Regions from separate parts of the Thermanaeromonas toyohensis ToBE genome, predicted to be linked through region 3. Evidence: riboswitches for the same ligand, from Rfam matches in the RefSeq annotation. Region 3 holds a riboswitch; each other region holds the start of a gene.
What was found. A riboswitch is a leader RNA that binds a small molecule or an ion and turns the genes downstream of it on or off. The one in region 3 is predicted to bind cobalamin.

Region 1 (2,259 bases), 1.4 Mb from region 3:
AATCCCGGCTTAAACGCTTTCGGGCAGGATCCGGGAAACTATTAAACCACTCCTGGTAGGTTTCCGCTTCCACCCGGGCCTCTGCTCGCTGGTCCAGTTCTCGCGGGTCCAGCCAGCCCCGCTCATTGGTCAACCCGGACAAAATCCTCTCCATAAGGGCTGCTCCATCCGGCGGTAAGTCCTCCACCCGGTAACCGGCCGCCCGCATGGCTACCAGCAGACGGTGCACGCTGGCTGGAGTATCTAGACCAAAGGCGCAACCTATCCGGTCGTTGCGCGGTGGGTAATTATGGAGGATAATAGCCACCCTTTTATCCCGGTTGGGTTTGCGCCGGAGCCAGGCCCAGCGCAAGGCCAGGGAGGCCACTTTATTTATCCGCTGGGGGATGGGTACATACCTAGTAAGGACAGCCCCAGTTAAAGGATCCTCCCCGCTCTCTTCCCGGGTAGCTATAGGCACGCTGATTAGGTTCCCGTCAAACTCAGGTAAAGCCACGCTAATAACTACGTCTAGGGGACCCAGGCCCTGCTGGCTTTTTTCCCACTCCTCATAAGGTGTTAAGGAAACGATAGCTTTAATCAGGGGCACGCCCAGCCGCTCGTATAACCCTTTTTCTCCTACCCGGCTAAAAGTAGGTGTAGCCATGGTCTGGGAAAACATGAGGGTATTGACCACTACATCTACTACTGGAAGGCCGTCCTGCATGAAATAATTTTCTAGTACCCAGGCCAAGCCGTGGCTACCTAATTCATCATTTCTGGTGGCGTAAAGGAAGACTGGAAGAGCCACTCCATTCCGTTTTTCTATTTGCCGAACGAGTTCATCGATAAAGGCTGTATTACCCGCTACCCAAGAACTCTGGTAGAAAAGAATCCCTATTACTGGCCTATTTTCTTTAAGTTTCTCCTTTAGGTAAGCGGCCGCCCTCTCTGGATCCGGGTAGTCCGGATGGTAAAAACCCTCCCACGGTAGGGGACGGGGTTCGGCTGCCACCACTTCTACGCCACCATAACGGCTAGCCGCCCAAAGAAGAAGGTTTTTAAGGTTTTCTTCCCCACCATAAGCGATATAAAGTCGCACCTGGCGGTAATCCTCAGGTTCCATATTGCTTAAAGAAAGAAGAAGTTGGCTGTCGTCTCCCACGGAAGGTACTACAGCCAAGGGAAGGTTATTCCCCCTGGCTAGTTGTACCAGATCTTGAAGCCCGGGCAGGGAATCTGGCCCCCCCATGAGGTGCACAATAATGAGATCAACACCACAGGCTAATTGACAAATTTGCCTGGTCGACTCTCCACCTTCTCCCCGGTGAGAAAAAGCCCTAACTTCTACTATCTGGCCATAATCCTGCTGTACCTTTAGGACAGCCCGGCTTAAAACACCTAATTCCCCTTCAATGGCTGTATAAAAGCATATTTTAAACCCCATTAAGCCTCCCCCTCTAATTTAAAAGCGCAGAAAAAAATCCTCCACCTACCTTGGTGGAGGATGTCTTTCCCCGCTCCCCTCCCTATCCGCGTAGGTGGGCAAGCTAAAAGTCAACGGGCAGGTTTCCTGGCTCAGGTTCACCGGAACCTTACGTCTTCCCAGGGCTTAAAACCCCAGTGACCTAAATGTAAGGCCCTCCCCTTCACAGTGGCGGGACCGCGCCGGATTCTCACCGGCTTCCCTTTTAACCCTTTACCCTTTAAAGGTTAAGGGCACCCGTACTTCGCTACTTCTTTTCTTGATTCCTACTTTAATTCCTACCTTAGGGCCTGGCAAGGTTTATGAAGTATCCTCCCCTTCCTGCCATCCATGCCGCCTACGGCACCTTCGCGGAGCTCCTGCCCCCCTTATTGAGCCCCTATTTCCACAGTGGGGACAAAACTCTAAGCTATCCTCTTCTGGCTCCCATCTCCTGCCACATTGGGGACAGCATATTCTTCCCACCAGCTGGTAGCAACCCCCCTCTACCTTAATAGCCTTCCCGCTAACTAAAGCTTCCGCAACCTTGGCCCGGGCTGCATTTAAAATCCGGGCAAAGGTGGGGCGGGAAACATGCATCCTAGCAGCGCAGTCTTCTTGTTCTAATCCTTCTAGATCTTTTAAGCGGATAGCTTCCAATTCTTCTAACGCCAGGACAACTTCTTCTACCTGTTCTAGAGGGATACCAGCTGGTTGAAAATAGGTAATACCCGGAATGAAAGCCACACGCCGACATTTAGGTGGTCTCGGCACTTTACTCCCCCATTTTTGCTTTTTATTTAATTGGGGCGTTA
Region 2 (2,259 bases), 1.4 Mb from region 3:
CCCACAAAGGCTAGAAAAATAAACCAGTATTTAAGCCATGGGTTAATAAAGCTTCGCAATCGCCATCCCGCCTTAAGAAAAGGCTTATGAGCTTAAGTCCTACCATTTATTTGTTTAAGTTCATTTAGGTGGTAGCAGCAAGAAGTGCTTGATCTGGTAGCCAGCAAAACTTGCAGGATGTAAGATGGCGGCTAGATCCTCTATCTGCTCAGCGGTTTTATCCAAGGACTGATAGTACCAAGGCTGGAAAGCCCAAACTTTATTTTCTTTCACAGGTTTTATATCCGCTAGCACCGGACCCTGCTGTACAAGTTTTTCCAGGGAAGAAATTCCGTAATTGGGGCTACTAGCATAAATAAAGATATCGGCCTCCTTACTCCGGGCATAAAATTCTTCCAGGCTAATGGTGACACTACCTCCCTTATCAGCTTCTAGATCTTTAAAGACATAATCGCCCCCTGCTAAATCGATCATCCTGGCTACATAGGAACCACCCGCGGGTACATATACCTTACCCTTGAAGATGCTTCCCCACACCACCTTCGGCCGCTGTCCAGAACCAACCTTTCCTTTTAGGCTTTCTACCTTTTTAACTGCATCTTCAAAATAACTTTCGGCTTCTTGGCCCTTGTTGTAAAATGCAGCCATAAATTTAATCCATTCTAGCCTCCCTAGGGGCTCCTTCTCTAACCAGCTATTGTTTACGGCATAAGGTATACCTAGCTCATCCAGTTTTTTTACAATTTCCGAACCTCCCATAGCTCCCGTGTAGATAAAAACAACCTCCGGCTTTAAGGCCTTTATTTTTTCATAATCTGGAGCCATAGAGCTTCCAAGATAAGTGATAGTACCTCGTTCGAGGCCCTCTTTAACTTTATCGATGTACCACTCTTCCTTTTTACTGGTTACTCCTACAATACTATCCAGTTCCCCCAGCGCCTTAAGCAAGGCGGCATCTGTAGTGGAAAACACCGCTACCCGCTTAACCGGCGTATATATCGCCGGCAAATCCTTATACTCGGCCGGCGGCTTCTTCCCTTGAGGCACTAGAAGTAAAGTCCGGCTTTCGCCATCAGTAATCTTTTGATATCCCCCAGGTAGCTTTTCTATTTTGAATCCGGTGGCATACTTAAGATTTAACGCTTCCACCGGAGCAGAAGCTTCTTTCTTTGTTCCACAACCGTTTAAAAAACTTAAGGCGAAAAATGTAATAAGTAAAATATAGAAAGAGAGGAGAAACAAATTTAATCTATGGGGAAATTGGGGCTTAGGCTTCCGGATAAATTTATCATTAAATCCGCAGGGATTAATCATAACTATGAACCCTCCTAATCAATAGTGATTTAAATCTAGAGCCACCCATCCTTTAAACATCAAGAAAAGCCAGGTTTGCATTGGCCAAACTAAAAAGTCCCCCTACCCGGAGTGGGGGACTGGAATCGGGCATAAAATAACCACCTCCCTATCCGCGTAGGTTGGTAAGTTAAAGGTCAACGGGCAGGTTTCCTGGCTCAGGTTCACCGGAACCTTACGTCTTCCCAGGGCTTAAAACCCCAGTGACCTAAATGTAAGGCCCCTCCCCTTCACAGTGGCGGGACCGCGCCGGATTCTCACCGGCTTCCCTTTTAACCCCTACCCTTTAAAGGTTAAGGGCACCCGTTACCTCCTACAGGCTATTTAATTTTAATATCCAACTATTCGAGTATAGTTTAGCATGGGTATTTATAAGTTGTCCATATCTATAGTAGAGTTTATAAGTTGTCCATATCTATAGTAGAGAAAGATATTCGAGGTAACCAGCGAAACGACTTAAGAAGGCTCATTACCGTTGAGCACTGAGTAAGGCCCATTCTATAAAGACCTTCCTTAATACACAATCTCCCCGGTAAGGCCTATCCACCCGTCCAGTATAAGCATAAGCGCGGGCTAGACACCCTCCACCACAAAGGAGTTTATCCGGGCAGTCCCGGCAGCCTTCCATATTTTCGACCTTCCGCTGCCACCACGGCTTCCCCTTGACTGCCTGTAGCAGGGAAAAATGGGGGTCCATAATGTTACCCAAGTAAAAATCCGGTAACTCGCTCAAAGAGGCACAAGGATAAACACTACCATCAGGTAGTATAGCCAAGGACTGGCCTGTAGTACCATAACAGTAATATAGGCGTCTATAGCCATGGGTTAACAAGTACTTTATACGTTCAACTTCCCGGAACCGTATAACTGGCCCACCTAAAGAGCTTATTTCCTGCGCCCGTCTTA
Region 3 (2,259 bases):
GGGCTTGGCGCCTTTCTAAAGAAAAAGCAGGGAGCGGAGTGCTGGGGGATTTAAACTCCCATGCTATAGATATGGTCCGGTTTCTTTTGCAAACAGAAGTGCAGGCGGTTTTAGCTTGGAACCCCACCCTTATTTCCCACAGGCTTACACCAGAAGGTAAAAGTTGCCCTGTAGAAGTAGATGATGTGTCCCTTATTTGGCTTAAACTAGCCAATGGCGCCGTGGCTTGCCTGGAAGCGAGTAAAGTAGCTACCGGATATAAAACCACCTGGCGTATTGAAATCCATGGGAGCGAAGGGGCTTTAGCTTTCGATTTAATAAGGGGTAATGAACTGCAATTTTTTAGCCGCCGAGATCCGGTAGAAATACAAGGTTTTCGGCTTATTCATGTAACAGAGCCCGAGGTCCATGACTATATAAGCTATTGGTGGCCGCGAGGGCATGGGCTAGGATGGGAGCATTATCATATTAATATGCTCGAGCATTTCCTGCGCTGTATTGCCACTGGAGATAATGTGGCTCCCTGGGGAGCAACCTTTCTTGATGGCTTGCGCTGCCAAGAAGTAATAGAAGCCGCTCTTACATCTAGCAGACAGGGCGGCTGGATCGAACTGGTCTATTAGATAAGGCTAGATTTATTGCAAAAGCTTCATTAAGAGGGACCTGTTTCCCCCTTGCTTCCTACTTTCTTTTCCGATATACTGGAGACAGCTAAAATTTTATATTTTTACCGGATGGGTGCCTTTGCGGGGCGTAAAAGGGAATCAGGTGGGAATCCTGAGCGGTCGCGCCACTGTAACCGGGGAGCTTTCCTTTTTGAGGGAAGCCACTGGGTAGTTTTACCTGGGAAGGCTAAGGAAAGCGGTGAGCCGGAAGCCAGGAAACCTGCCCGTCCGGATGTGCCGCTTACCCTCGCGTCAAGGGGAAGGGCTAAACTGTATGTATAGAAAACCCAGCCTCCAGGCGAGAGGCTGGGTTTTTAGTTAAGGGGGCCAAGGGGTGGGAGCTTGGCGGAAAAGGGCAAGTTGGTATTGGTCACTGGCGGAGCTAGCAGCGGTAAGAGCCGTTTTGCCGAGGAGCTAGCCGCTAGGTTAGCCCAAGAGGTTGTTTATATCGCTACTGCCCGGATCACTGATGAAGAAATGGCTAGGAGGGTGGGCAAGCACAAGGCTAGGAGGCCCGCCTCTTGGCGTACAGTTGAGGAGCCCTGGGATCTCAAGCGGGCCTTACAGGAATGGGGCCAAGCCAGCAGGACAATACTGGTGGATTGCCTGGGGACATATGTAACTAATTTGTTGGTAGACAAGGGTATGGAGGAGGAAGAGGTAAGCCTCACTCTACAGGACTTTGCTCGGCTGGCCTGGGCTTCCCCCGCTGATGTTATTATAGTAAGCAATGAGGTAGGATGGGGTGTGGTACCTTCTTATCCTCTAGGGAGAGTATTTCGGGATCTTTTAGGTGCGGCTAACCAAGAGATAGCTTGTCTGGCCGATGAGGTCTATTTGGTGGTCTCCGGTCTACCTTTGGAGATAAAAAGCCTGGCGCAGGCCGGACTTAAAAACTTTTCTAAAGAAGAAGCGAGCTTAGACGGGCGCTTGCCCTGTGATACACTACTACTTGGAGGAAAGAAGAAATGAGTAAAGGATGGCGGCGGGGATATACTACGGGTACTTGTGCAGCGGCTGCGGCCCGGGCAGCGGTGAGAGCTCTTTTGGAGTCTTGCCCCTCCGAGGATAGGGTTAGGGTAACCCTGCCCCGGGGAGAAGAAGTCGAATTACCGGTTATGGTAAAGCGGGGTGAAGGATGGGCCGAGGCTATAGTAATTAAGGATGCTGGAGATGATCCGGACATTACCCATGGTGCTGCCATCCATGTACGGGCCAGCTTCATAGACAAGGGTATCACCTTACGTGCAGGACCGGGAGTAGGGATAGTCACCAAGCCTGGGCTTCCTGTACCGGTAGGTGAACCGGCCATCAACCCTGTTCCTCGGGCCATGATTAAGAAAGCTGTAAAGGATTTCCTTCCTCCTGACCAGGGAGTGGAGCTTACCATCAGCATTCCTGGAGGAGAGGAGCTGGCCCGACGGACTCTTAATCCTAAGCTGGGTATTCACGGAGGACTTTCTATTTTAGGTACTACGGGCATAGTAGAGCCCATGTCTGAAGAAGCCTTCCGGGCCTCACTAATACCCCAGATTGAAGTAGCCCGGGCGGCTGGCCTGGATACCCTGGTACTTACCCCTGGGCGGCAGGGCCA

Region 1: another riboswitch for cobalamin. It lies ahead of cobN (cobaltochelatase subunit CobN); the one in region 3 lies ahead of cobU (bifunctional adenosylcobinamide kinase/adenosylcobinamide-phosphate guanylyltransferase).
Region 2: another riboswitch for cobalamin. It lies ahead of B9A14_RS02025 (ABC transporter substrate-binding protein); the one in region 3 lies ahead of cobU (bifunctional adenosylcobinamide kinase/adenosylcobinamide-phosphate guanylyltransferase).

The regions. Positions count from the first base shown of each region.
Region 1 is NZ_LT838272.1:406,663-408,921, reverse strand. Features, by position in the region: gene cobN (cobaltochelatase subunit CobN) at 1-1,426, opposite strand, end outside; cobalamin riboswitch at 1,526-1,721, opposite strand; gene B9A14_RS02010 (DUF134 domain-containing protein) at 1,766-2,218, opposite strand.
Region 2 is NZ_LT838272.1:411,986-414,244, reverse strand. Features, by position in the region: gene B9A14_RS02030 (FecCD family ABC transporter permease) at 1-59, opposite strand, end outside; gene B9A14_RS02025 (ABC transporter substrate-binding protein) at 121-1,314, opposite strand; cobalamin riboswitch at 1,480-1,675, opposite strand; gene B9A14_RS02020 (radical SAM/SPASM domain-containing protein) at 1,823-2,259, opposite strand, start outside.
Region 3 is NZ_LT838272.1:1,781,459-1,783,717, forward strand. Features, by position in the region: gene B9A14_RS09175 (Gfo/Idh/MocA family protein) at 1-623, shown strand, start outside; cobalamin riboswitch at 720-907, shown strand; gene cobU (bifunctional adenosylcobinamide kinase/adenosylcobinamide-phosphate guanylyltransferase) at 1,008-1,637, shown strand; gene cbiD (cobalt-precorrin-5B (C(1))-methyltransferase CbiD) at 1,634-2,259, shown strand, end outside.